4 regions of the Streptomyces sp. LN549 genome follow, and region 2 is predicted to be linked to each of the others. Evidence: riboswitches for the same ligand, from Rfam matches in the RefSeq annotation. Region 2 holds a riboswitch; each other region holds the start of a gene.
What was found. A riboswitch is a leader RNA that binds a small molecule or an ion and turns the genes downstream of it on or off. The one in region 2 is predicted to bind S-adenosylmethionine.
Positions count from the first base shown of each region.

Region 1 (7,085 bases), 7.7 Mb from region 2:
AAGGGCACGCTCTCGGAGCTGGAGAGCGGCACGCGCAACCCCACCCTGGAGACGTTGTACGCCCTCACCACCGCACTCGGCCTGCCGCTCAGCGCCGTACTGAGCGACCTGCGCCCGAGAGGCGGCTCCGGCCCGGCACTTCCCGGGGTCTCGGGAAGTGCCGTCACCGCCGTTCTTCTGGAGCGGTACGAGGACGGGTCCGCGGTCACCGACGTGTTCCGCATCAGCATCACGGCGGGTGCCGTACAGGAGTCGCAAGGGCACGTCCCGGGTACGCAGGAGAGCCTGATGGTCCTGACCGGCACCGCCGTTGTCGGCCCGCCGGACGGCATCAGCACGGCCGGCCCCGGCGCCTGCGCGCACTGGCGGGCCGACGTGCCCCACGTCTACAGCGCGCCCGACGGGGATGTGCAGGGCATCCTCTTCGTCCGCTATCCCTCGGCGGGGGAGCCTGCCGGTGGAGCCGGTCGGACAACCGCGCGCGACGACGGCTGAGCGCCGGGGCTCACGCCGCGTCGGACGCCACGTCGTTCGCGGACGGGAAGGCGGGGTGGTCGCCGAGGCGGCGGACGAAGTCCTGGAGCAGGGGGTACGGGCGCAGGAAGTTGGCGCCGGGCTGGACGAGCGCCACCCACAGGTCCACATCGGCGGCCGTCAGCTCCGTACCCAGCGCATAGGGATGCAAGGAGAGCCGGCGCTCCATCAGGTCGAGCGCCGCCGAGCGCTCCGAGGGCGTTGCGGACGGAGTGACCTTCCGGTCGAGCAGCTCACGCAGGGCTTCGATGTCCGCGGCGAGCTCCGGCGGGTGCAGTGCGGAGGGGCAGGCCTCGTTGTGCCCGGACAGCAGACCCGCCAGGTCGCGGAGAATGTCGGGCGTGTGGTTGCTGACGATGCGGCCACTCCAGCGGTCGCACAGGGCGGGAGCCGTCAGCGGTCCGTCGTAGTGGTGCACCGTTGCCTCGTACGCACTGCGCAGCGAGGCGAAGGCCTCGGGTGTCCCGGACGGGTGGGTCAGGAGCGTGGTGGCGACCGAGTCCTGCAGACCGAGGAGGCCGAGAGTGATGGAGATGCGCTGCGAGCGCGGACAACTCGCCGACAGGAACAGCTCGTAGCGGTGCGGCGCCGGATAGAAGCCGCCGGCGAGACCGACGCCGATCCGGCTGTCGAAGCGGGGGGACGGAACACCCGAAGGAGAGCGGAGGCCTGCGGCGCGTGAAGCGGAGGCGGAGGAAACGGGGCCGCACTGCGGCGAGTTGTCTGTACTGGAACCGCGCGATGCTGTCTCGGGCATGACTCTCCCTATGGGGATCCCTGGGGGAACGACGAAGCCACCGCCGCCATGGTGGCACCGGCGGCCGGATACGGAGCGACTGCGCTTGCGTACCGGTCCGGACCGAGGGGACCCGTCCGGCCCGGTGCGAGCGCACCGGGACGAGGAGTCCGGCCGATCGGACGGGGACGGGTCCGATGCGGACTAGTAAGCGCTGGAGACGCGCAGGAGATCGATGTGCAGGCGCCTCGTCAAGCCGTTCCTGGGCAATTCCCACCGGTCCTGCCATTGGGGCTCGCGAGACGCGAGACCGCGCTTGTCCTGTTGCTCCAACAGGACCCGGTCGTCACCCGGGGCACCCCATCGCGGTGGAAGGGTTGCCTGTCAGCGGGCCGGGGCCGATGACCGCACAGGCGGGAGATCCCGCACGGGCAGCGCTGACAATCGTGACCGTCCACGTCAGTTTCGGTGCGTCCGGTGGCGCCGTCAAGAAGGCGGGACGAGCCGTCTCGCCTGGTGGTCACCGGCGTTGGCAGCCATTTCGCTGCGGCCCGCACCTCCGGCGCAGACCGGAACGGTCACGAGTGCCGGCGGATCTGCCCTGGCTTGCCGGCCGGCGACCCTCGCACGCAGCGGGGCGCCCCAGGTGACGACCGGACCGGACGACGCCCCGACCGGCGAACGGGTGAGCCCGCCGGCCCGGACGCGGGACGCCCGGGACCCGGAGATCCCGCCGGCCCGTGCGCGGCTCAGCCCGCGCCCAGGAGGTTGACCATACGGATGTAGCGGACCCAGTCCCAGTGGGGTCCCGGGTCCGTGTGGTCCGTACCCGGGACCTGTACGTGGCCGAGGATGTGCGCGCGGTCCTTGGGGATGCCGTAGCGGTCGCACACCGAGGCGGTCAGCAGCGCCGACTTCTCGTACATGGCGTTGGTGAAGTAGGAGGGCTGGTCCACATAGCCCTCGTGCTCGATGCCGATGCTACGGGTGTTGTAGTCCCAGTTCCCCGCGTGCCAGGCGATGTTCTTCTCCCGCACACACTGGTCGATGTACCCGTCGGCGGAGCGCACCACATAGTGCGCGGACACCTGCTTCGCCGGATTCTGGAAGATCGCCACGGCGTCCGAGAACGTCTCCTGGGTGACATGGATGATCACGTACTGCACCGGATAAGCCGAAGGCCGCGTCGAGACGGTGTAGTTGGACGTCGAGGCCGGTACCCAGTGGGCCGCCGGGTAGTCCGTTTCGCCGGCCGTCGCCGCAGCGGCGCGGACGGAGGCGGGAAGCAGTGCCCCCGCGGCCGTCGCCGCGGCGCCCTGAAGGATCCTTCTGCGGTCCATGCGTACTCCTGGGTGGTGGGGGAGAGTAACAGGTGGGGATGATCGGTCAGTTGTCCGGTTCAGGTGCCCGGGCCGGCGGGTCCTCGTCCAGGTGGATTCTGCCCATCTGGGCCACCCGTTCCGGATGTCTGCGCAGTAGTACCGCCAGGACGATGATCCCGAGCACCATCCAGATGCCGACGACGGGACCCGCACAGGAGACGGGGGCGCTGAGTTCGGAGACGAAGTCGAACGCCGGGATCCCTGCGGCCGTCAGCAGGGCAGGCGCGAACGCCGCGATGCCCAGCACCGGGAACAGGAGGTGCAGCACCGGATTGAACGCGTCCCGGCGCCGCCGCAGGAAATAGCCGGCGCAGGCCAGGTTCACGATGATGTACACCCCGATGATCACCGTGACGATCACGGTGGCCAGCAGGACGAAGGCGGTCACGGGGTCGTAGGCGAATCCGAGCCCGAGCGCCGCGCCGGCCGCGATCACGAACTGCACGGCGACCCCGGTGACGGGGGAGCGCCGACGGGGGTGGAGCTGTGCAAATGCCCGGGGAAACACCCCGGTGCGGCCGAGCGCGAACGCCGTACGGGTGGACACGTTCGCGCACGCATTCGCGTTGGCCACGGTCGAGTTGACGACAGCGAGGAAGAGCAGTACCCAGAACAGGCCGAACGACGCACGGGCCACGCCCTCCCATGACGCCGCCCCCGAGGCGCCGAAGCCTGCGAACCGGTCGGGCCCGAAGTACACGGACATCGCGTACGTGGTGAGGACGTACACCAGGCCTATGGAGAGCGCGGCGCCCAGCACCGCTCGCCTCATGGTGCGACGCGGGTTCTTCGTCTCCTCGGCGAGGGGGGCCGCTGCCTCGAATCCGGCGAAGGCCAGCACGGTGTAGACGGAACCGGCGAAGATGCCGCTGATCCCGTCGAAGCCCTCGGCGGTGTGCGACGGGCCGAACACCGACAGGGTGTTGTCCGAGCCGGCCTGCCCGATCAGCAGGATGGCGAAGGCCACGAACACCAGCACTTCGAAGATGCCGAGGACGGTGCCGAAACGGGCGGAGGCCCGGACGCCGAGGAAGCCGGCCAGCGCGATGACGACCGCGCCCAGGAGCGACCACGGCCACCAGAGGTCCGCCGGGTAGGAAGCCCACTCCTGATGCAGGGTGCCCGCTGTCGTGAAGCCGAGCTGGAGCAGCAACAGCGACGGCACCAGAGCCTCGACGAACACATAGCCCCAACCGACGAGAAAGCCCACCGTCGGATGCAGCCCCTGCGCCGAGTACGTGGCGACCGATCCTGCGGCCGGCAGGTGACGGGCCAGCTCCGCCACGCACGAGGCGGTGAACAGACAGGCCACCAGTGCCACGAGTACCGACAGCGGCAGACTTCCTCCCGCGAACGCGGCTCCCGCGGGTATGGACGCGGCAATGGCAGCTGCCGGCGCCATCGCCGTGATGCTCTGGAACAGGACCTCGCGCAGCCCTACGGCATTGCGCAGGAGTCCGGTACCCGATTCCCCCGACATCCCGTGACTCCCTCTTGTCCGATGACCGGAATGTGATGTCCGATGTACGGCCGAGCAGCGTGCGCGCACCACCGTACGGGCGTCACGCGGGTGGCGGAAGACGGCGGCAGCCCGAAATCGGTCTGCAGCAGCGGGAGTTGGCGGTGGCATGGGTGCCGTGCCCGGGCCGCCGGACGGTGAGGTCCGGTGGCCCTGGAGCTTCGGCCCGTCAGCGGGTCAGCGGGCGCGGCAGTTTCAGCAGCGTCACGGATGTCTCGATGCCGGAGTCGACCAGCCGGCCGTCCGCGTCGAAGGCGCCCGTCCCGTCGGTCATCCCGAAGTCGTTGTCGTTGATCAGGGCGAGCGTGTCCCGGCCCGTCACTGCCACGCCCTCGATCTTCCCGGGCACGCCCTCGACCGTGCCCAGGTCGACGACGAGACTCTTGCGCAGGACCGGGACCCCCGAGGCCGCCGGGTCCGCCAGTTCCTCGTACGAGGGCGAAGCGGCCGGGGCGTCCCAGCGGGAACCCAGGATGCCGGCGCCGCGGGGGAGCGTGATGCGGTGCAGGCGCGCCGCCCGGTCCGTGCGCTCCTCGATCAGGAGGTCGTTGCCGCCGATCGCGACGACCGAGGAGACCTTCAGCTCGGACGTGTCGTCCTCACCCGGATCCACGACACCCACCGCGTCGAAGCGGTAGGCGTACTCCGCCGTGACCGCGCGCTTCTTCGTGGAGAAGCGCAACAGCCGCACATTGCGCGAGGCCTCGCCCGCGTCCTGGTCGGGCAGTGAGAGCGGGCTCTGGACGGCGAGCACCAGATCGCCGCCCGGCAGCAGCGCCAGGCCCTCGAAACCGCGGTTGATCTTCCGGTGGAGCAGGACGCCCGGCAGGGACTCCACGACGGGGTAGTCCGCGCCCTTGAGGTTCAGGCCCTCAGGGACGTAACGGGCCAGTACCCGGCCGTGTTCGGAGACGTGCACCAGCGACGGACCGTACTCGTCGACCAGCCAGAACGAGCCGTCCGCGCTGCGGACGATGCCTTCCGTGTCCAGACCGTTCGGGTTGTACGCGAGAGGCGTCTTCGCGTCGTAGGCGTACGGGGCCTCGTCCCGGCCCGCCTGGTTCGACAGACCGCTGACGGGGGCGCCGGAACGCGTGGTCAGCGGGATGGCGCGCAGCACCTCGACGCGCTCGCCGCGCACCCGTACCTTGACGATCGCCGGGTCGAAGCCGGGGACGGGGAAGGTGCGCCGCTTGGTGCCGTCGACCTTGATCTGGCCGTTCGGGCCGCGGTCCGTGACGGTCCAGAACTCGCCCTCGCGGCCGGCCGGGTAGATGTCGCTGCCGATGCCGCCGAGCATCACGCCGCGGTCGTCACCGACGGTCCCCGGCAGCAGCCCGTTGCTGAAGCCGGCCAGAGGGACGTCCCCGAGCACGGCGCTCGCGGTGACCCGTGCGGTGCCCGCGCGGCGGTGGTGCCGGTCCTGCGCGCCGGTTGCGGTGCCTGCGACACACACGGTGCCGAGCAGAGCGAGCGGCAGCCCGACGGCAAGGGATCGACGGACGACACGCGCGGACATGGGGCCTCCTGAGGACATAAGGATCTGACGGCCGTCACGTTCCGCCGCGCTCCTCAACGACCGGTGACATCGAGTTGAACTCCGGGGCAGAACGCGGCGGCGGGCAGGGGTGATGTGCCCCTGCCCGCCGCCGGTGAGCCGTCGTCAGCTGTCGGCGGGGGTCGTAGCGTCCGCCCAGGCCGCCGTCGGATCCTCGTCACAAGGCCCCACCGGAGTCCACCGGCCGCCCTCCTTGCGGTACGGATACCAGCGCCCGTCCCGCCCGTACCGCAGCTGAACCGTGCCGTCCGCCGAAGTCCAGCGGTTGCGCTCGGCGCGCAGCCGGGGGGCCTCGTCCTCCTCCCAGGCTCCGGCGAGCCGCGCTCTGGCGCGGGCGAGGGCGTCGGCGTCAGGCGCCCACTCCTCGTCGAGGACGGCGAGCGCGGCCGTGCCGCCGTACTGCCAGGCGCGCACCGCGGCCGGCAGGCCGGCGCGCTGACGGCCCGATCCGGTCGCCAGCCGGTTCGCGATCCACGGTTCGGGGTGCGCCTCGGCTGCCAGCCGTACCGCGTCCTGCTCGGGTGTCAGCCCGGCCGGGACAGGCTGCTGTCCGTGACCGGGTGACAGCGCCTCCGCCAGCATCCGGTGAGCGCGCGCTGCGCTGTCCGTTGCCAGCATCTCCAGGGCAGTCGGGTCCACGCCCGGTTCGGGGTCGGTCTCCGTGTCCAGGGAGGGGGCCGGTCCCGGTTCGCCGGGGAGCACCGGGACCGGTGGCAGTGGCGGGAGGCCGCCGGCCGCCGCGTAGGCCTCTGCCGCCACCACCCCGCGCACGGCGGCCTGGTCCTCCGCCTCCTCGGCGGGCTCATCCGCGGTGTCAGACGGCCCGTGGCCCGCCGCCCTGGCGGCGATCCGCACCTGGAGCTCGTCCAGCAGCCGCCGCTCCCCGCGGCCCCGCATCAGCAGCAGGACGAACGGATCCTGGTCCAGCAGCCGCGCCACCTGATAGCAGAGCGCGGCGGTGTGCGGGCAGTGATCCCACGCCTCGCAGGTGCACTCCGGGTCGAGGTCGCCGATTCCCGGCAGCAGATCCACCCCGGCCGCCGCCGCGTCCTCGACCAGATGCGGCGGCATCTCCCGGTCGAGCAGCGCGGCGATGTGCCCGGCCCGGTCGACGGCCATGTCCAGGAAGCGGTCCCATTCCCCGTCGGTCAGCTCCTGGAGCAGTACGTCGCTGCGGTAGCCGCTGTCGTCCCGGTCGCGGACCACGGCGGTGATCCGCCCCGGCCGCACGGACACCGCACCGACCCGGCCCTCACGGGCGAACCGGCGGCCCTTCTTGAGCTGTTGTCCGTCCAGCGCGGTGTCCTCCAACGCCTTCAGCCACGCCCGGCCCCACCAGGACTCCGCGAAGCCGTG
Region 1 covers NZ_JAZHRI010000002.1:266,194-273,278, reverse strand. Annotated here, with positions in the region: gene SH922_RS01315 (helix-turn-helix domain-containing protein) at 1-495, shown strand, start outside; gene SH922_RS01310 (cell envelope biogenesis protein OmpA) at 506-1,291, opposite strand; gene SH922_RS01305 (putative leader peptide) at 1,475-1,525, opposite strand; SAM riboswitch class IV at 1,578-1,722, opposite strand; SAM riboswitch class IV at 1,847-1,960, shown strand; gene SH922_RS01300 (N-acetylmuramoyl-L-alanine amidase) at 2,020-2,610, opposite strand; gene SH922_RS01295 (APC family permease) at 2,657-4,132, opposite strand; gene SH922_RS01290 (esterase-like activity of phytase family protein) at 4,341-5,690, opposite strand; gene SH922_RS01285 (SWF or SNF family helicase) at 5,835-7,085, opposite strand, start outside.
Region 1: linked by a shared signal. The riboswitch ahead of SH922_RS01305 (putative leader peptide) and the one ahead of SH922_RS35445 (hypothetical protein) in region 2 are both predicted to bind S-adenosylmethionine.

Region 2 (7,085 bases):
GATGGAACCGGCGGTCTGGACGTGCTGTTGGAAGAAGTCGGCGTCCCGGGGGCGCAGAGTGAGCCGGGGTTTGGCCTTCAGGCCCAGGACCGTGTTCCCGGGCTCGGAGATCATCGCCACCAGATTGGTCACCACGTCGGGCTGCTGCGCCAGATCGCGCAGCACTGCCAGCAGGATGGTCAAGGTCGTCAGACGTTGCTGACCGTCGATGACGTCGGCCTCGGCGGAGCCGCTGTCCTTGACGAGAACCAGAGAGCCGAGGAAGTAAGGCTCCCCGTCGCCTCTCAGGAGGGCTTCCTCGAGGTCGGCCAAGAGCTGCTGGGCCTGTTCGGGCTGCCATGCGTAGGGGCGCTGGTAGTCAGGGATCCGGAAGTCGTAGTCACTGCAGAAGACTTTGTGCAGCGGCACTTCGCGCGCTTCGAGTTGAGCCATGATCTGCATGATTCCCCACTGGATGCGGGCTTCGCAGCGAAGCGCAGGAAGACTGCGGAGCAAGACTGTCACTGCGGCGACAGCCGTAGTGGCCTGATCTGAGCGGCCGGTCACAGGTGGGACGGGAGTGGAACATGGCACCTGGATATGTTGAGTGCGTTCCTCGATACATCCTTGTGCCAGGAGGCGCCCCGTGAGTGAGCATCAAGTGACCGCCAACGCTGACATATCGGCGCGGATCGATACCACGGTTCCTCACTCGGCCCGCTTCTGGAACTACTTCGTGGGGGGCAAGGACAACTACGAGGTCGACCGCGAGGTCGGCGATCAGATCAAGACGTTCTTTCCCGGGCTCGTCGATGTGGCAGTGGCCGGACGGCAGTTTCTGCGCAGGTCCGTGAGTCATCTGGTCCAGGAACACGGCATCAGGCAGTTCCTCGACATCGGGACCGGTCTGCCCACCGCTGACAACACCCACCAGGTCGCCCAGGCGATCGCCCCCGACGCGCGCATCGTGTACGTCGACAACGACCCGCTGGTGCTCACTCATGCGCGGGCCCTGCTCACCAGCGCGCCGGAAGGTGTCACCGACTACATAGACGCCGACCTCTACCAGCCGGACGCCATCCTGGCCGAGGCGGCGAAGACCCTCGACTTCGAGCGGCCCGTCGCACTCATGCTGCTCGGCATACTCGGCCATGCCGGTGACTTCGGCCGTGCGCGCGATGTGGTGCGCGCGCTCATGGCCGGGCTGCCGTCCGGGAGTCACCTTGTCGTGTACGACGGCACGCGGACCAGCGAGGGCATGATCGCCGCGGAGAAGGCGTACATCGAGAGCGGTGCTGTGCCGTACTACGTCCGCGAGCCCCAGGAGATCGCGACGCTCTTCGACGGCCTGCGCATGATCGAGCCCGGGTTCGTACGGCTCAGCGCATGGCGCCCCGATGCCGAGAGCGCGACGGTGGCGGCCGATGTGGATGCGTTCGGAGGCGTGGGGGTAAAGGCGTAGGGGCGGGGGTGGCTGGGTGCTCGGGGTGATCGTGCGCAAGTCGTAGTGCGCGGGCAGGGTTCCGACCCGCCTCGTCGCCGAATGTTCCGTCGACCGCCACCGAGTGCACACCGCACGGGTCTTCCGCAGGGCCTGCCGATTCTGGAACACTCCAGTCGCTTTCCCCCACATCCCCTCACCCTGCAGAGGCCCCCACCCATGGCAGAACTCAACCGGCGCCGACTCCTGCAACTCGCCGGAGGCACGGCCGCCTACACCGCGTTGTCGAGCAGCATCGCGCGCGCCGCGTCCCTTCCCGCGCGGGGTCGTACGGGCTCCCTCCAGGACGTCGAGCACATCGTCGTCCTGATGCAGGAGAATCGTTCCTTCGACCACTACTTCGGCACCATGAACGGCGTCCGCGGCTTCGGTGACCCGCGGCCCGTCACGCTGCCCAGCGGAAAGCCGGTCTGGCATCAGAAGGACCTCCTCGGCAAGGAGGTGCTGCCGTTCAGGCCGCCCGCCGACGAGCTCGGGATGCAGTTCCTCCGGGACCTGAACCACGACTGGGCGGGCGGGCACCGGGCGTTCAACAAGGGTGCGTACGACCAGTGGGTGCCGGCCAAGACGGCCACGACGATGGCTCATCTCACGCGCGAGGACATACCGTTCCACTACGCCCTCGCCGACGCGTTCACCGTCTGCGACGCGTACCACTGCTCGTTCATCGGGTCGACCGACCCGAACCGCTACTACCTGTGGAGCGGATACACGGGGAACGACGGGTCCGGCGGCGGTCCCGTGCTCGGCAACGACGAGGCGGGGTACGGATGGACCACCTACCCCGAGCGTCTGGAACAGGCCGGCGTGTCGTGGAAGGTCTATCAGGACGTCGGTGACGGGCTCGACGCCGCCGGGTCCTGGGGGTGGATCGACGATGCCTATCGGGGCACGTACGGTGACAACTCGCTGCTGTACTTCAACAGTTACCGCGATGCCGAGCCCGGCGATCCGCTCTACGACAAGGCTCGTACCGGGACCGATCTCAAGAACGGTGGCGGGCTCCTCGACGACCTGAAGGCCGATGTCCGGGCCGGGACGTTGCCGAAGGTCTCATGGATCGTCTCTCCGGAGGCGTACAGCGAGCATCCCAACTGGCCCGCCAATTACGGTGCCTGGTACATCTCGCAGGTCCTGGACGCGCTGACCGCCGATCCCGAGGTCTGGGGCCGGACCGCCCTCTTCATCACCTACGACGAGAACGACGGCTTCTTCGATCACGTCGTGCCGCCCTTCGTGCCGTCGGGGCCCGCGCAGGGGCTGTCCACCGTCGACACCTCGGCCGACTACTTCCCCGGTGACATCCGGTACGCCGCAGGGCCGTACGGGCTCGGGCAGCGTGTGCCCATGCTCGTCGTGTCCCCGTGGAGCACCGGCGGGTTCGCGTGCTCCGAGGTCTTCGACCACACCTCCGTCATCCGGTTCATGGAGCAGCGCTTCGGGGTGCACGAGCCCAACATCTCGCCCTGGCGGCGCGCCGTCTGCGGTGATCTCACCTCCGCCTTCGACTTCCGTCGTGCGGACGCATCGGACGTCTCGCTGCCGTCGACCGACGCCTACCAGCCCCCGGACCGCCTCCGGCACCCCGACTACGTTCCCGCGCCGCCCGCCACCGGCAGCGTGCCGAAGCAGGAGAAGGGGGCGCGGCCCACCCGGCCGCTGCGTTACGCGCCCTACGTCGACGGCGCCGCCGATGTGTCCACCGGCAAGTACCGCCTCACCTTCGGTGGTGGTCCCGCCGCCGGGGCGCAGTTCCTCGTGACTTCCGCGAACCGAACCGACGGGCCCTGGACCTACACCACCGAGGCCGGAAAGTCGCTCTCGGACAGCTGGAACACCGCCTACTCCAAGGGAGTGACCGACCTCACCGTCCACGGCCCCAACGGATTCCTGCGCACCTTCCGGGCGGACGGGAAGGTGGCGGGGCCCGAGGTGACGGCTCGTCATGATGCCTCCTCCGGCGGGCTTGAACTGACCTTCGTCAACGGCGGTTCCGCGACCGTGCGCCTGACCGTTCGCAGCGCCGTCGGGTACGGGGGAGGGGTGCAGACCTTCGCGGTCCGAGCGGGTGCGACCGTGAAGTACGCGCTTGACCTGCGAGGAAGCAAGAACTGGTACGACGTCACCGTCGTCTCCGACGCGGACGCCACCTTCCTGCGGCGCTTCGCCGGACACGTCGAGACGGGCCGGGCCGGTTCGAGCGACCCGGGTCTCGTCACCGGCTGAGTGGCCCCCGTCCGGCGGGCGGTTCGGGGGTGGGCGGTGCCCGTGGCCGGGCGCTGCGCACTCCTGACCACCCGTCGGGCCGGGCCGTGTGCGTGGGATAGGGTTTCGGACGGGTCATGAGTTCCAGTGCACAGCCCCGGCTTGCTGGACGGCACCCCGCTCCGCTGCGGGTGCTCCGGGTGACGACCTGCCCCGTGCGCAGGGTACGGGGAACAGCGGACCGCGGTGCAGGGCACTCGGGGTCCTCACCCCGGAAGGCGAACCTCACCATGCTGCGTCATCTCACCCAGAACGACTCCGTGCGGAGCGAGGACTGCGTCCGCTATGCCGCGGGCCACCGCGTGCACTGGATCCATGCCAAGAAGTGCCGGCAGGAACCTGGACAGGCCGTCGAGATCCTGCTCACCTCCGGTGACGTCCGCGACGACGGATGGGTCGAACTGCGCCCCGCCTTCGACTATGCGGGTGACCTCCCCGCGGTCTGGACGCATGCGCCCGGCGCGCTGCGGGAGACCCTCGCCGATCACCGTGGGCGGGTGTACTGGCTGGCGCGCTGGCATGCGTTGAAGCTCGTGTACGGCGATGGTGAAGGCGCCGGACCCGGGGGTGGGAGGGGGGTCGGGCTGGTCAACGTCGCGCTCCAGGGCGGGGATCTGTGCGAGGGCGGCTCTGCCCGGTGCGGTACATCGTGATGCTTATCAATTGTGCCGAGATGTCGCCCTGTTGTTCAGTTCCGGGTTTGGAATTGATCGCTGTTGACGGTTCCGACGTCACATAAAATCCTTATAGTGAAGCTGCGTTGATCGCATGATCATGACGCTTGCAGCTGTCGCCACAGGAGTCAGGACTCATGACGCGCCCTTCTTCCACCGAGCCCGCGCCGTCCACCCCTCCTGCACCTCCCGGCTGTCCGGCTCACGCCGGTGCCGTGCCGCTCGGCGGGCCCGGGTTCCAGACCGAACCCCAGGCCGTCTACCGCGCCATGCGGCGCGATCACGGGCCTGTCGTCCCCGTGGAACTTCCGGGCGGGTTCCCCGCCTGGCTGGTCGTCGGGTACCGCGAGCTGCATCAAGTCACCAGCGACGGCGAGCTGTTCCCCCGCGATGTCGGCCTGTGGAATCAGTGGCCGAACATTCCTGACGACTGGCCCCTGCTGCCGATGGTGGGGCGCCCCCTGCCGTCCATCTACTTCAGCGCGGGGGAGGAGCACCGGCGGCATGCCCGCATGGTCGGACCGGCTCTCGAAGGCGCCGATCCGTTTGAGATCCGCAACCACTGCGAGCAGTTGGCCGACCGGCTCATCGACGACGTGTGCAGCCGCGGCACGGCCGATCTCGTCGCCGACTTCTGCGAGCCCCTTCCCGTCCTGGTCCTCGCCCGACTGGTCGGGTTCCCCGATGCCGAAGGCGCCGACATCGCGCAGGTGTTGAAGGATCTTGCCGACGGGGGCCCGGACGCGCAGAGCGCCCATCTGCGGTTCGGGGAACACATGGCCCGGCTGGTGGCCGCGAAGCGGGCCGTGCCGGGGGACGACGTGACCTCCCGCATGCTCGCCTTCCCCGAGGCGTTCACCGACGAGGAGTACATGCTCGACCTGATGGCCATCACGGCCGCCGGGCACCTCACCACAGCCGACTGGATCAGCAACTCCCTGCGGCTGATGCTCACCGAGGACGAGTTCGCCGACTCCATGGCCCGCGGCCGGCGCAGCATCGGCGAGGCCATGAACGAGGTGCTCTGGGAGGACACGCCCACCCAGATCCTCGCCGGACGCTGGGCCGTACGGGACACCCAGCTCGGCGGGCAGCGGATCAAGGCCGGGGACATGCTGCTGCTCGGGCTCGGCGCCGCCAACACGGACCCGCTGATCCGCCAGGGCGTGTCCGGCACCGGAGCGCCCGCGCAGGGCGGCAACGGCGCCCATCTCGCGTTCAGTCATGGCGAGTACCGGTGCCCGTTCCCCGCCCAGGAGATCGCCGAGATCATCGCCCGCACCGGCATCGAGGTCCTGCTCGACCGGCTGCCCGATCTCCAGCTCGCCGTCCCCGTCGACGAACTCGTGCGACGGCCCTCCGCGTTCCTGCGTGGATCCACCTCGCTCCCTGTTCGGTTCACCCCCGTTCGTACGACAGGAGACTTCTCGTGAACTGCCCCCACGCCGCCGCCCAGGCAGCAGCCCAGAACGGCGGGACCGTCGTCATCGACCCGATGGTCCAGGACCTGGACGGCGAGACGGCGCGGCTGCGCGACGCCGGACCGCTGGCCCGGATCGAGCTGCTCGGTGTCCCGGCCTGGGCCCTCACCCGGCACGCCGACGCGCGCCAGCTCCTGCTCGATCCGCGGCTGGTGAAGGACCTCGACGCCTGGGGCCTGTGGCAGAGCGGCGAGGTGACGCACGCGTGGCCGCTCATCGGGATGATCGACGCCGGCCGGTCCATGTTCACCGTCGACGGCGACGAGCACCGCCGGCTGCGGACCAAGACCTCCCAGGCGCTCACGCCCCGCCGGCTGGAGGCGATACGCCCCGACATCGAGAAGTTCACCGAGGAACTGCTGGACGCGCTCGCCGAGGGCGGCAGGGACGGGGCCGTCGTCGACCTCAAGTCCGTGTTCGCGCAGCCGCTCCCCATGCGGGTCGTCGGCATGCTGATGGGGGTCGACCCCGCCGCGAACGCCATGCTGACCCGCCAGTACAAGGCCTTCTTCTCGATGCTCACCCCGCAGGACGAACGCCTGGCCCTCCTCGCCGACCTGGACGTCTTCTACGCCGGGCTCGTACGGGAGAAGACCGCGCAGCCGACCGACGACCTGACCTCCGCGCTCATCCTCGCCGACGAGGGCGGCGAGCCGCTGACCGAGGAAGAGGTGGTCGGCAACCTCAAGGCGATGGTCGCGGCCGGTCACGAGACCACGATCGGGCTCATTCTCAATGCCGTACGCGCCCTGCTGGCCCACCCCGAGCAGTTGCGGATGGTCCTCGACGGAGAGGTCTCCTGGGAGACCGTGATCGAGGAGACCCTGCGATGGGACACCCCGACCACCCATCTGCTGATGCGGTTCGCCACCGAGGACATCCAGGTCGGTGACGGTGTCATCGCCAAGGGCGAGGGCGTGGTCATCTCCTACCGGGTGATCGGCCGCGACCCGGAGCAGCACGGCCCCGACGCCGAGTCTTTCGACATCACCCGCCCCACCCCGATCCGGCACATGACCTTCGGGCACGGTCCGCACATCTGCCCCGGTGCGGCGCTCTCCCGCGTCGAGGCGGGGATCGCCCTGCCGGCGCTCTTCGGGCGCTTCCCGGAGCTGCGGCTCGCGGTGCCGGATTCGGAGATCCGCAAGCTTCCCGTGATGACGCAGAACGACATGGAGGCCTTTC
Region 2 covers NZ_JAZHRI010000002.1:7,960,803-7,967,887, forward strand. Annotated here, with positions in the region: gene SH922_RS35430 (DUF262 domain-containing protein) at 1-432, opposite strand, end outside; gene SH922_RS35435 (SAM-dependent methyltransferase) at 626-1,441, shown strand; gene SH922_RS35440 (phosphocholine-specific phospholipase C) at 1,640-3,706, shown strand; SAM riboswitch class IV at 3,819-3,928, shown strand; gene SH922_RS35445 (hypothetical protein) at 3,976-4,398, shown strand; gene SH922_RS35450 (cytochrome P450) at 4,557-5,852, shown strand; gene SH922_RS35455 (cytochrome P450) at 5,849-7,085, shown strand, end outside.

Region 3 (7,085 bases), 5.6 Mb from region 2:
CGCTGGACAGCGTCAGCGAGGTCTTCTCGGTCACCGGTACGTACGACCTGATCGCCATGGTCCGGGTTTCCAAGCACGACGACCTCGCCGATGTCATCCCCGGCCGGATCAGCAAGATCCCCGGTGTCGAGGGAACCGACACCCACGTGGCGTTCCGTACGTACTCGCAGCACGACCTGGAGGCGGCCTTCGCCATCGGTCTGGACGCGTAGGGCCTCTCGTTCGGACCATGCCGGGCTCGCGGGCTGGTCCGGACGGGACACCCTGGTCGCCTCAGCACTTTCGGCCGGGTACGGACAACTGTCCGTACCCGGCCGAAAGTGCTGAGGGGGTCTGCTCAGACCTGCGCGGCCGTGCCCCGGTCCGGGACGCAGCGGCCGTCCTCGGTCCGGTACTTCCACTGGGCGCCCTGACTCACGAGTTCCTTGACCGCCCGCAGGAAGCGCTCGATGTGCTCGTCCGGCGTACCGGCGCCGAAGCTGACCCGGATCGCGTTGAGGGACTTCTGGCCCGGCTCCGCCTCCGGCGCGCCGCACTCGCCGACGTCCTGCGGGTCGCTGCCGAGCAGGGTGCGCACGAGGGGGTGGGCGCAGAACAGTCCGTCACGCACCCCGATGCCGTACTCGGCGGAGAGCGCCGCGGCGAAGTGCGAGCTGTTCCAGCCCTCCACCACGAAGGAGATGACGCCGACCCGCGGGGCGTCGTCGCCGAACAGCGAGAGCACCTTGACCTCGGGGACCTCGGCGAGTCCGGCGCGGACCGCGGTGACGAGCTGCTGCTCCCGGGCGACCAGGCTGTCGAAGCCGGCCTCGGTGAGCGCCTTGCAGGCGGAGGCGATGGAGTAGACGCCGATGACGTTGGGCGAGCCGGCCTCGTGGCGGGCGGCGGTGGTGTGCCATTCGACGTCCACACCGCCGTCGGCGCGCCGGGCGACCTGGCGGGAGGCGCCGCCGCCGGCCAGGTAGGGCTCGGCGTCGCGCAGCCAGTCGGAGCGGCCGGCGAGGACCCCGGAGCCGAACGGTGCGTACAGCTTGTGCCCGGAGAAGGCGACCCAGTCGACGTCCAGCTCGGCGATGTCGACGGGGTGGTGCGGGGCGAGCTGGGCGGCGTCCAGCACGATCCGGGCACCGTGGGCGTGCGCGGCGGCGGCGAGCTCCTTGACCGGCCACAGCTCGCCGGTGACGTTGGAGGCGCCGGTGACGCAGACCAGCGCGGGGCCGTAGGGGTCGCGGTCGGCGAGGGCCCGCTCCAGCGTCGCGACGGCCTCGCCCGGGGTGCGCGGGGCGTTCAGGTACGTCACGCGGGCATCGCGCCAGGGCAGCAGCGAGGCGTGGTGCTCGGTCTCGAAGACGAACACCTGGCAGTCGGCGGGCAGGACAGCGGCGAGCAGGTTGAGCGAGTCGGTGGTGGACCGGGTGAAGATCACCTGGTCGTCGGCGCGGCAGCCGAGGAACTCCGCGACCGTCTCGCGGCTGCTCTCGAAGAGGTCCGTGGAGAGCTGCGAGAGGTAGCCGGCACCACGGTGGACGCTGCCGTAGTACGGCGCGTACGCGGCCACGTCGTCCCACACCCGCTGCAGGGCCGGGGCACTGGCGGCGTAGTCCAGTGCGGCGTAGGTGACCTCCCCGCCGGTGACCAGCGGAACCGTCACATCCTTGCCCAGAACCGGCAGCGGCGCACAAATCGACTGGTCGGTGGCGGCGGTGAAGACAGACATGACGAACTCCCGTAACAGGCAGGCGAATTCCGCGTGCCTGCGGATACGCGGCAGCACGGAGGGAAGAAAGAAGGGTGTGCGGAGGAGGGCCGGAAAGCCCTATCGCATTCGCTTGCTCACAAGAGGCTCCCTGAGGACCAGGACCCCACGGGTGGACATCTGACGATGTCGAGGGGTCCGCGCTTGCCGCAGACCTCGCTGCCTGCGGCCTGGTCTTCACCCGGGGCACCCCGCCACGGACGGAGGGTTGCCGGACAGCGGGCCGGGGCCGTAGTCGCTGTCACTCATGACCTGCGCAGCATCTTGCCATACGCGCGGAAACGCGCAAGGCGCAGTCCATGATCTGGACTGCGCCCTGCCTCACATTCCGTACGCCGTCCTGTCAGGCGTTGCTGGCCACGACCCATCTCTCCAGCGCCCGGCCTGCCGCACCCGAGTCGATGGACTCGGCGGCCTTCGCCATCCCCGCGGTGAGCTGCTCGGTGAGCGTGCCCTCCCCCGGGTCCAGCGCGACGAGCGCCGCCGCCGAGTTGAGCAGGACGGCGTCCCGGACGGGGCCTGTCTCCCCGGCGAGCAGCCGGCGGGCCACGTCGGCGTTGTACGAGGCGTCGGCACCCCGCAGCGCCTCCACCGGCACCAGGTCGATGCCGACGTCGCGCGGGTCGAAGCCCTCTTCGCGCACGACACCGTTCCTGGCGATCCAGACGCGGGAGGTCGCGGTGGTGGTCAGCTCGTCCAGGCCGTCGTCGCCGCGGAAGACCAGGGCGGAGTTGCCGCGCTCGGCGAGGACGCCCGCGACGATGGGCGCCATACGCAGGTCGGCGACGCCGATGGCCTGAGAGCGCACCTTGGCCGGGTTGGTGAGCGGGCCGAGGATGTTGAAGGTGGTCGGCGCGCCGAGCTCCGAGCGGGCCTTCGCCGCGTACCTCAGGGCGGGGTGGAACTTGACGGCGAAGCAGAAGGTGATGCCCGCTTCCTCCGCCACCTCCACGACCCGCTGCGGGGGCAGCTCCAGATTGACGCCGAGCTTCCCCAGGACGTCGGAGGAACCGCTGGCCGACGACGAGGCGCGGTTGCCGTGCTTGACGACCTTGGCGCCGGTCCCCGCCACGACGATCGCCGACATGGTGGAGATGTTGACCGTCTTGGCCATGTCGCCGCCGGTGCCCACGATGTCGACCGTACGGCCCGGCACGTGGATGGTCGTGGCGTGCTCGTACATCGCACGGACCAGGCCGGAGACCTCCGTGACTGTCTCGCCCTTGGCCCGCAGCGCCACCGCGAAGCCGGCGATCTGCACATCGGTCGCCTCACCGCTCATGATGCGGTCCATCGCCCACGCGGTGTCGTCGGCGGTCAGGTCCTGGCCGCGCAGCAGGGGCGTCAGCACGCCGGGCCAGGAACGAGCCGCCACGCTGTCGCCGCCGACCGGGGTCACAACGTTCATGGTCCACTCCTGGGTCCACAGCCGATAAAAGGAACGTGACCACCCTATCGAGCCCCGGGGACAGCGAAGAGCCCCGTCCATGCGATGGACGGGGCTCCTGCTGTGGCGATCAGTTCAGGTGATCAGTGGTGGCCGTGGCCGCTGGTGATCTCCTTGTACTCCTCGGCGGTGGGCTTGGCGATCTGGTTGTTCTCGCCGTAGAAGCCCTTGCTGAGCTTGGCCCGCAGCTTCGTCACCAAGGACACCTTGCGCTCGACACCGTTCTCGTCGACCGTCGGGCCGATCTCGACCGGCTTGTACTGCTCGTGCGCGGTGAGCGTGTGCAGCTGCGCGGGTGCCAGCGGCTCGTGGACCTCGACGAACTCACCGTGCGGCAGGCGCTTGATGAGACCGGACTCGCGCCCGTGCAGCACCTTCTCCTTGTCCCGGCGCTGAAGGCCGAGGCAGATCCGCTTGGTTGCGACGAACGCGAGGACCGGAGCGACGAAGAACGCGATCCGCACGAACCAGGTGATGGAGTTGATCGACAGGTGGAAGTGCGTGGCCCAGAGGTCGTTGCCACCACCCATGAGCAGCACCATGTACCAGGTGATCCAGGCGACGCCGAAGGCGGTGCGGGTCGGGGCGTTGCGCGGACGGTCCAGGATGTGGTGCTCGCGCTTGTCCCCGGTGACCCAGGACTCGATGAACGGGTAGACCGCGATCGCGGCCAGGACCAGCGGGAAGATCACCAGCGGAATGAACACACCCAGGACCAGGGTGTGGCCCCAGAGGTTGATCTCCCAGCCCGGCATGACACGGATCAGGCCCTCGGAGAAGCCCATGTACCAGTCGGGCTGGGCGCCGGTGGACACCTGGTCCGGCCGGTACGGGCCGATGGCCCAGATCGGGTTGATCGAGGCGATGCCCGCGATGGCGGCGATGACACCGAAGACCAGGAAGAAGAAGCCTCCGGCCTTCGCCATGTACACCGGCAGCAGCGGCATGCCGACGACGTTCTTGTTGGTGCGGCCGGGACCCGCGAACTGCGTGTGCTTGTGGTAGAAGACCAGGATCAGGTGGGCCACCAGCAGGCCGAGCATGATGCCCGGGAGCAGCAGGATGTGCACCGAGTAGAACCTGGCGACGAAGTCACCGCCCGGGAACTCCCCGCCGAAGAGGAACATCGACAGGTACGTACCGACGATCGGCACGGACAGGATCGCGCCCTCCATGAAGCGGACACCGGTGCCGGAGAGCAGGTCGTCGGGGAGCGAGTAGCCGGTGAAACCGGTGAACATGCCCAGGACGAACAGCAGGAAGCCGAACAGCCAGTTGATCTCACGGGGCTTGCGGAAGGCACCCGTGAAGAAGACGCGCATCATGTGCACGAACATGCCGGCCAGGAAGATCAGCGCGGCCCAGTGGTGGATCTGCCGGACCAGCAGACCGCCACGGACGTCGAAGCTGATGTTCAGGGTCGAGGCGTAGGCCTCGGACATCCGGATGCCCTGCATGGGCTCGTACGGGCCGTGGTACACGACCTCGTTCATGCTCGGGTGGAAGAACAGCGTCAGGTACACACCCGTGAGGATGATGATGATGAAGCTGTAGAGGCAGATCTCACCGAGCATGAAGGACCAGTGGTCCGGGAAGATCTTGCGCATGTTGGCCTTGGCCAGGGAGTAGATCCCGAGCCGGCCGTCCGCCCAGTCGGCCACCTTCTCACCGGCGGGCGCCTTGCGCTTCGTATCGGTCGCAGTAGTCATCCGCGCTCCCAGAATGCAGGACCGACGGGCTCTTCGAAGTCACCGAGCGCCTCGAGGTTGCCCTCGCTGTTCACGCCGATCCGCAGCTGCGGAAGAGCGTGACCGGCCGGACCGAAGATGACGCGGGCGCCGTCGGAGAGGTCGAAGGTGGACTGGTGGCACGGGCAGAGCACGTGGTGCGTCTGCTGCTCGTACAGGCTGATCGGGCAGCCGACGTGGGTGCAGATCTTCGAGAAGGCCACGATTCCCTCGTGGGCCCACTCGCGCTCGCGCTTGTCCTTGATGTTGTCCGGCTCGATGCGGACGATCATCAGGGCTGCCTTGGCGATCTGCTTCTGGAAGTCGTGCGCGTCCTCCTCCAGGCCCTCGGGCATGGCGAAGGTCAGCGAACCGACGACGACGTCCTCGGGACGCAGCGGCTCCATCGTGTTCATGTTGACGAGCTGCTTGCCCTTGGCCCACAGGGTCGAGCGAAGCTTCTTCTCCGGAAGCGGACCGAGGTCACGCAGCAGCATCACACCGGCGAGCGGCACCAGGGCCAGCGCACCGAACATGGTGTTGCGGATCAGCTTGCGCCGGCCGAACGCGGACTCCTCGGCACCTGCCGCGAAGTCGGCGAGAACCTTCGCCTTGACCTCGGGCTCGGCCGCGATCGCGTGACGTTCGTCCGCGACCTCCACGTCCGACATCAGGGTGCGCGCCCAGTGGACGGCGCCCGCGCCGATCGCGAAGAGCGCCACGCCCAGGGTCAGCCCCAGGGAGAAGTTGAGCGCGCTCACATGACCGAACGGGAAGATGTAGACGATCTTGTCGACCGGGAAGATGACGTAGGAGGCGATGAAGCCGACCGTCGCCAGCATGGACAGCGTGAACATGAACGCGACCGCGCGCTCGGACCGGTTGGCGGCCCGTTCGTCGATGTCCTGGATGCGCGGCCTGTGGGCCGGCAGCCCCGGGTCGGCGAACGGATCGCCGGCACCCTCTACCGCGCCGTGCGCGGCGTCCTGCTCTGCGGGCAGGTTCTCTTCTGGAATCTCTTGGCTACTCATGACTTCTTGGCCTTAGCGGTGTGGGCCGCGACCCAGACGGCAACTGCGATCAGTGCGCCGAGCCCGAAGATCCAGCCGAAGAGACCCTCGCTGACCGGACCGAGACCGCCCAGCTTGAGGCCACCCGGGCTCTCGGCCTGCGAACTGTTCACGGTCTGGACGTACGCGATGATGTCCTTCTTCTGCTGCTCGGGCATCGTCGAGTCGGGGAAGGACGGCATGCTCTGCGGGCCGGTCTGCATGGCCTCGTAGATGTGCTTCGGGTCCACGCCTTCGAGGTTGGGGGCGTACTTGCCGTTTGTCAGGGCACCGCCCTCACCGGTGAAGTTGTGGCACTGGGCGCAGTTGGTACGGAACAGGTCGCCACCCTTGGCGACGTCCGCGCCCTCAGGGCTGACCTGGCTCTTGGTCGGGACGATCGGACCGGCGCCGAGCGACGCGACGTATGCCGCGAGCTGGTCGATCTCGGCCTGGGTGTAGATGACCTTCTTCTTCGGCACCTGGGCGCCCGGCTGCTGTGCCGGCATACGGCCCGTGCCGACCTGGAAGTCGACGGCGGCGGAGCCCACGCCGACAAGCTGGGGCCCGTCGGTGGTGCCCTGACCGCCGGTTCCGTGGCAGCTGGCGCAACCGACGGAGTACAGCTTCTTGCCCTCGTCGATGGCGAGGGACTGGGCGGTGTCGTCGGCCTGCGCCTTACTCGCGGGCGCAAACGCGGCGTACAGCCCCCCAGTAGCCGCAAGCGCGAGGAGTAGTACGACGACCGCCGCCAACGGATGGCGTCGTCGTGCGGAGAGCTTTTTCACGGATTACCCCGGTGTCAGGATCTTCTGCGTCGATGATGTGGTTCGGGTACGAGCCCGGTTACTTGATCATGTAGATCGTGGCGAACAGGCCGATCCACACAACATCGACGAAGTGCCAGTAATAGGACACGACGATGGCTGCGGTCGCCTGCTCATGGGTGAACCTCTTGGCTGCGTATGTCCTGCCCAGAACGAGCAGGAAGGCGATCAGACCGCCTGTCACGTGCAGACCGTGGAAGCCGGTGGTCAGGTAGAACACCGAGCCGTACGGATCCGAGGACAGCGAGAGGCCGTCCTTCTTCACCAGCTCCGTGTACT
Region 3 covers NZ_JAZHRI010000002.1:2,356,178-2,363,262, forward strand. Annotated here, with positions in the region: gene SH922_RS10405 (Lrp/AsnC family transcriptional regulator) at 1-212, shown strand, start outside; gene SH922_RS10410 (aminotransferase class V-fold PLP-dependent enzyme) at 338-1,717, opposite strand; SAM riboswitch class IV at 1,892-2,009, opposite strand; gene trpD (anthranilate phosphoribosyltransferase) at 2,100-3,164, opposite strand; gene SH922_RS10420 (cytochrome bc complex cytochrome b subunit) at 3,287-4,912, opposite strand; gene SH922_RS10425 (Rieske 2Fe-2S domain-containing protein) at 4,909-5,961, opposite strand; gene SH922_RS10430 (c-type cytochrome) at 5,958-6,767, opposite strand; gene SH922_RS10435 (heme-copper oxidase subunit III) at 6,826-7,085, opposite strand, start outside.
Region 3: linked by a shared signal. The riboswitch ahead of SH922_RS10410 (aminotransferase class V-fold PLP-dependent enzyme) and the one ahead of SH922_RS35445 (hypothetical protein) in region 2 are both predicted to bind S-adenosylmethionine.

Region 4 (7,085 bases), 3.1 Mb from region 2:
CGGGTGGCCGAGTTCCAGGCCTCGCTCATGGTGGCGGAGGTGCCGGGGCTGCTGCCCGCTCTGATGGAGGGGGCCACACCTGCCCAGCAGGTCCAGGCGCTGACGGTGCTGACCCGGTCCGTGGTGGCCCATGCCAATGCCGGCCGGACCCGGCAGCGCGACCTCGTCCTGGAACGGCTCGACGCGCTGTTGGAGCGCCAGGACCTCGCCGCGGAGGTGCTGCGCGCCGCCGCGGCCGCGCTGCCGGAGGAGTCCGACGCCCTCACGCGGTTCGCCGTGCGGCTCACGCAACGCCTGGTCGAGCGGTACCGCGAGCCGGCGCACGGAACCGTCGACCTGGACGGTCTCGCCTGGGCCCTGGGGGAATGGGCGAAGCGCAAGGCGCGGATGAGCGACTGGCGTACGGCCGTGGAGGCGGGGGAGGAGTCGGTGGCGATCCAGCGCGCGCGGGCCGAAGGGTCTCCCGCTCAGGAGCGCGTGCTTGCCGGCGCGCTGATCCAGCATGCGGCGGCTCAGTGGAACGCGGGTTCACGGCAGATGTCGCTCACGCTCGCCGAAGAGGCCGTGGAACTGTGCCGCGGGCTGGCGCGGAGCGTGCCCGATGCGGAGGTACCGGAGCTGCTGGCCAAGGCCATGAACTCGCTGGCGACGTGCTACGAGGACGCCGGTCGCGAACAGGAGGCGGTGGCCGCGGCCGAGGAGTCGGTGGCCATCCGACGGGAGCTCGCCGAGCGTGACCCGTCCAGAGCGGCCGCCCATGCCGCGTCGTTGCGCAACCTCGGCGCCATCCGGGCAAGTTCGGGGCAGACGGAGAAGGGCAGGATCATCGCGGAGCAGGCGCTGGCCATCGAACGCCGGCTGGCCACGGAGAATCCGGATGCCTACGCAGCCACGCTGGCCCACACGCTGCACAATCTCTCCTGGCACTACTGGCGAGAGGGAGCCAGATCGGTGAGGTCGCGCGCCGCCTCCCAGGAGGCGGTCGACCTGCGCAGGCGGATGGCCGCGGACAACCCGGACACCTACAACATCGGTCTGGCGATCTCCTTGGTGAACCTGGCCACCGAGCAGCCGTTCGAACAGTCCCTCGAGACGATGGCCGAGGCACGGGATCTCTATGAGCGGCTGACCGAGAGCGCCCCTCTGGAGTATGCCGAGCGGATGCGGCTGTTGCTCAGCAACCGGTCCTGGACGCTGAACGAACTCGGGCGCGTGGACGAGGCACTGGAGACGATCGACGAGGCACTCCACCACTCGCGCCTGCTGTACCGGGAGAACCCGGTGGCCCACGGCACCGAGCTGGCCAACAACCTGTCCAAGGCGGCCAGGTTCCACAAGGACGCCGGACATCTGGACGAGGCGCTCGCCACTCTCGTGGAGGAGATCGTGGTCTGGCGCGAACTTGTCCGCCTGCACCCTGCTCCGAACGAGGTGCGCCTCGCCGAGGCACTCCATGAGCAGGCCCTGGTCCTGTCGGACCACGGTGAGCCCGAGGAGGCACTGGCGGTCGGAGATCAGGCACTGGAACTGTACGAGCGGCGCTGGCGCGAGGCCCCCGAGCAGGAAGCGGTGAACTACGCGGCCGGGCTCACGCTGGTGGCGTGGCTGAGAGGAACCAGTGGCATGGGAGGCGATCCGGTGCCGCTCAGGGAGCGGGCCGTTGCTCTGCTGCGTCCGGTGGCCGGGTACTCCGACTTCGAGCGGGGACGGTTCGCCGAGAATCTGCTGCACCTGGCCGACCACGCTGCGTCGGCAGGCGGAATGCACGCCCTGCTGCGCGCGCTTCCCCTCGCCCGCGAGGCCACCGAGAACTACGCCCGGGTGTCGGCGCGCAAGCCGTCGCCGAGTGAAGACCTGACGAGATCCGCGAACCGCTGGGCCCAGTTGCTGGAGGGCTGCGGCCGCAGAGCCGAGGCGAGCGATGTGCGCCGTCGCTACGGGGTGCCGCAGGGCTGACCGGCGGCCACTGTACGACCGACGTGACAGAAGCGATGTGTGCGTTCCGGAAGGAGAGAACGATGCCGCAACAGGATGGGGAGAAGGATGTTCCCGCAGAGGGAGGTCCTGCATCGGCCGCGGGGGCACCGCCGCCGATGGAGGCCGACGACAGCACCGAACTAATCTTCCGGTCGCTGGATCTCTTCGTCGAGGAGTATCTCGCCCAGGTGGTGCGGCGGCGTGTGGACGGCGTCCACCTGGCCTGGTGTCCGGACTGGTGGACGCATCCCGAAGCGGTCGCCAGGCTCGCCTCGCTGTGGCGGGCCTTCGAGTACCTGCGGGTCGATTCGTCTCTCGGTATGTCCAACTGGTGGCTGCACCACGCCGATCCCCATCTGGCCGTGCTGATGGATCCGCGCACCGGGCCGTTCGCCTCCTGCTGGGGACCCGACGGCCACAAAGCGGATATCGGCCCGTTGCCGGGCAATCCGTCACCGCCGGAGATGTGGGACGACCCGGCCTTCTCGGCCGATGCGGCGGAGGCGGAGGAGGCGCGCAAGGCGGCCGAGGCGGCGGCGGACTCGGCGAACTGACCGGGCCGCCGCCGGACGGGCGCTACTCCTGCCGGAGCGCCTCCAGCTGGTCCAGGAACCACTGCTGCGGCGGCAGCGCGGTGGCCGCCGCGGCCAGTCGCTTCGTGCGGGCCGCCCGCTCGTCGTCCGCCATCGTCAGCGCCTCGTGCAGCGCGTCGGCGGTGGCGGACACGTCGTACGGATTCACCGTGATCGCGTCGGCGCCCAGCTCCTCGTGCGCCCCCGCCTCGCGCGACAGCACCAGCGCGCAGCCGTGGTCGGAGACGACCGGGACCTCCTTGGCGACCAGGTTCATCCCGTCCCGGATCGGGTTGACGAGCGCCACGTCCGCCAGCCGGTACGCCGCCAGCGAGCGCGCGAAGTCGTCCTTGACGTGGAGGACGACCGGGGTCCAGTCCGCCGTCCCGTACGCGGCGTTGATCCCGTCGGCGACGCGCTGCACCTCGGCCGTGTACTCCCGGTAGACCGCGAGGTCCTGCCGCGAGGGGTAGGCGAACGCGATGTGGACGACGCGCCCGCGCCACTCGGGCCGCTCGTCGAGCAGGGCGCGGTAGGCGAGCATCCCGCGGACGATGTTCTTGGACAGTTCCGTACGGTCCACCCGCACGATCGTCTTCCGGCCGGGGCCCACCTGCTCCCGCAGCGCCGCCATCCGCTCGTCCACGTCCGCCTCGTGCGCGCGGCGGCGCAGGAAGTCCGCGTCGGCGCCGAGGCCGTGCACCCCGATCCGGGTGCCGCCGGTGCCGCCGAGGATCTCCGTGCAGCAGCCGATGAACGCGTCCGCCCAGCGGCGGGTCAGGAAGGCCGCCCGGTCGGCGCCGAGGATGCCGTGCAGCAGCTGTTCGGCGATGTCGTCGGGCAGCAGCCGGAAGTAGTCGACGGGCGCCCACGGGGTGTGCGAGAAGTGGCCGATCCGCAGGTCGGGGCGGAGCTCGCGGAGCATGCCGGGCACCAGCGCCAGGTGGTAGTCCTGCACGAGGACCGCCGCACCCTCGCCCGCCTCCTCGGCGAGCGCCTCGGCGAAGGCCCGGTTGTACGTCTCGAAGGAGGCCCACTGCCGGCGGAACTCCGCGTCGAAGACGGGCTCGACGGGGGTCTGGTAGAGCAGGTGGTGGACGAACCAGAGCACCGAGTTGGCGATGCCGTTGTACGCGTCGGCGTGCACTCCTGCGTCGATGTCGAGCATCCGCACACCTGGCTCACCGACGCCGCGCCGCACCGCCTCCCGGTCGCCGTCCCCGAGGGCGGCGCAGACCCACATCTTGTCGTCGACGGCGCTCAGGCCGGAGACGAGTCCGCCGCCGCCGCGCCGGGAGTCGAGGGTGCCGTCCTCGCGCAGCGCGTACGAGACCGGGCCGCGGTTGGACGCGACGAGTACCTGGGCAGCGGGCTGAGGGGCGTGCTCGGAGACCATGGGCGGAATCTAGCCCGATCGCGAACCGCCCAAACGTGCGAAGTAGGCCCACGTCACGCCGCGCGGCGTGAAACGTACTCCTCGATCTCGCGCATGGGCGGCCGTTCCTCCGTGTCCACCGGGTAGGTGCGCGGGACGAACCCGTGCTCGCCGCGCTCGAACTGGGTCAGCGACGGGCGGACCAGATGCCCCCGGGAGAGGCGGAGTTGGGCGGTGCGGTAGATGGCGGCCGCCATCCGGCCGAGCGCCTGGCCGTCCTGGTGACGGTGCTTCCTGACGCCTACGTCGACCTGGGCGAGGGCGTCCAGGCCGACCGTGTGCAGGGCGTCGACGAGCAGGCCCAGTTCCACTCCGTAACCGACCGGGAACGGCAGCCGCTCCAGCAGCGAGCGGCGCACCGCGTACTCGCCGCCCAGGGGCTGGACGAAGCCGGCCAGCTGCGGCCAGTGCAGATTGAGCAGCGGGCGTGCCACCATTTCGGTGACCCGGCCGCCCTGGCCCGTGGTGTCGCCGAACGGGCGGTCGTACATCGCCTTGACGAACTGCACCGAGGGGTCGGTCAGCAGCGGGCCGACGATGCCGGAGACGAAGTCCGCGGAGAAGTCCTTCAGGTCCGCGTCGATGAAGCAGACGATGTCGCCGCCGGTCACCAGGAGTGACCGCCACAGCACCTCGCCCTTGCCGGGGACGGCCGGGATGCGGGGCAGGATCGCGTCCCGGTGGACGACGCGGGCGCCCGCCCGGCGGGCGACCTCGGTGGTGGCGTCCGTCGAACCGGAATCGATCACCACGAGCTCGTCGACCAGCTGGACCTTCTCCATCAGCTCGCGCCGGATCGTCGTGACGATGTCCCCGACGGTCTCCGCCTCGTCGAGCGCGGGCAGCACCACACTCACGCTCGCGCCGTTCGCGCCGTTCCTGGCATCGAGCAGACGGTCCAGCGGACGGTCGGCGGCTGACCAGGAACGCCTGGTCAGCCAGCGTTCGACCTCTTCCAGCACGGTCGATACTCCCTGTATGTGATCCATCTCGCGGTTCGGACGGCTATCTCAACAGTCCGGTGCTTCGGTTACAGTCTTGAACAACGCAGATGGCCGTCGCATGCCGGGGTCCGTCCGCCGATAAACGCCTGGATCCATGGTCCAGTGCCACAGCGCTCATCCAGAGGGACAGAGGGAACGGCCCGTTGAAGTCCCGGCAACCCTCCCGCCGACCGCGAGGTCAGGTGGGGAAGGTGCCAATTCCGTCTCGTGACGAAACGCGTCGCGAGGAAGATGAGGAGAAAGGGCCTCGCCATCATGGCTGTTGAGACTGTTGCAGCAAACACTGAATCTTCCGTGGACCTGGGTCCCGCCGCAGCGCTTTCCTGCCGCGAATGCGGAGAACGATTCGCACTCGGTCCCATTTTCGCCTGCGCGTCCTGTTTCGGGCCGCTCGAAGTGGCGTACGACCTGCCGAGCGGCTCCCCGGACGAGCTGAAGAAGCGCATCGAGGCCGGCCCGAACAACATCTGGCGTTACGCGCCGCTGCTGCCGGTCCCCTCCGATGTCGCGGACAAGCCCAACATCAACCCCGGCTTCACCAAGCTGGTCAAGGCCGACAACCTCGCCCGCGAGCTGGGCGTCACCGGCGGTCTGTACGTCAAGGACGACTCCGGCAACCCGACGCACTCCTTCAAGGACCGCGTCGTCGCGATCGCCGTCGAGGCCGCCCGCGCCTTCGGATTCACCACCCTCTCCTGCTCCTCCACCGGCAACCTCGCCGGCGCCGTGGGCGCCGCCGCCGCCCGTGCGGGCCTGCGTTCGTGCGTGTTCATCCCGCACGACCTGGAGCAGGGCAAGGTCGTCATGGCCGCGGTGTACGGCGGTGAGCTGGTCGGCATCGAGGGCAACTACGACGACGTCAACCGCTTCTGCTCCGAGCTCATCGGCGACCCGCTCGGCGAGGGCTGGGGCTTCGTCAACGTCAACCTGCGCCCGTACTACGGCGAAGGCTCCAAGACCCTCGCGTACGAGATCTGCGAGCAGCTCGGCTGGCAGCTGCCCGACCAGATCGTCATCCCGATCGCGTCCGGCTCGCAGCTCACGAAGATCGACAAGGGCCTCCAGGAGCTGATCAAGCTCGGCCTGGTCGAGGACAAGCCGTACAAGATCTTCGGCGCCCAGGCCGAGGGCTGCTCCCCGGTCTCCGCCGCATTCAAGGGCGGTCACGACGTGGTGCGGCCGCAGAAGCCGAACACGATCGCCAAGTCCCTGGCGATCGGCAACCCGGCCGACGGCCCGTACGTCCTGGACATCGCCCGCCGCACCGGTGGCGCGGTCGAGGACGTCAACGACGAGCAGGTCGTCGACGCGATCAAGCTGCTGGCCCGCACCGAGGGCATCTTCGCCGAGACGGCCGGCGGGGTGACGGTCGGCGTGACGCAGAAGCTGATCGAGGCCGGTCTGCTGGACCCGGCGCTCACCACTGTCATCCTGAACACCGGTGACGGCCTCAAGACGCTGGACGCGGTGGCCGCCACCTCGCAGGCGAGCGCCACGATCCGCCCGAGTCTGGAAGCCTTCCGCGCCGCCGGCCTCGCCACCAGCTTCTGACCACTCGAGACTCAGGAAGGGCACCCACCATGAGCGTCAAGGTCCGTATCCCCACCATCCTCCGCACCTACACGGGCGGCCAGGCCGAGGTCCCGGCCGAGGGCGCGACCCTTTCCCAGGTCATCGAGTCCCTGGAGAAGGACCACCCGGGCATCGCCGCCCGCGTCCTGGACGACCAGGGCAAGCTGCGCCGCTTCGTGAACGTGTACGTCAACGACGACGACGTGCGCTTCGAGGGTGGCCTGGACGCGGTCACCCCGGACGGCGCCGGCATCTCGATCATCCCGGCCGTCGCCGGCGGCTGCTGAGCCCCGGGCCTCCCCGGCCCGACTTCACCGCGTCACCGGAATTGCCCCCTCTGCGAGAGAAGCGGAGGGGGCAATTCTGCATGGTTGAGCGCGGTACAGTGAGGGAAGTCCCCTCCGCTGCCCGTGCCACCCGCATATGAGAATGCGCCTGGCCACGACAAGATGCAGCCAAAGTACGAGAGCCCCTTGCGCCATAAGTCGCCTTTGCCTGGCCTGACTTGCCCTGGAATCTCATGAA
Region 4 covers NZ_JAZHRI010000002.1:4,856,328-4,863,412, forward strand. Annotated here, with positions in the region: gene SH922_RS21980 (trypsin-like peptidase domain-containing protein) at 1-1,956, shown strand, start outside; gene SH922_RS21985 (DUF4913 domain-containing protein) at 2,019-2,531, shown strand; gene SH922_RS21990 (trehalose-6-phosphate synthase) at 2,554-3,945, opposite strand; gene SH922_RS21995 (glucosyl-3-phosphoglycerate synthase) at 3,999-4,946, opposite strand; SAM riboswitch class I at 5,100-5,226, shown strand; gene thrC (threonine synthase) at 5,244-6,539, shown strand; gene SH922_RS22005 (MoaD/ThiS family protein) at 6,569-6,847, shown strand.
Region 4: linked by a shared signal. The riboswitch ahead of thrC (threonine synthase) and the one ahead of SH922_RS35445 (hypothetical protein) in region 2 are both predicted to bind S-adenosylmethionine.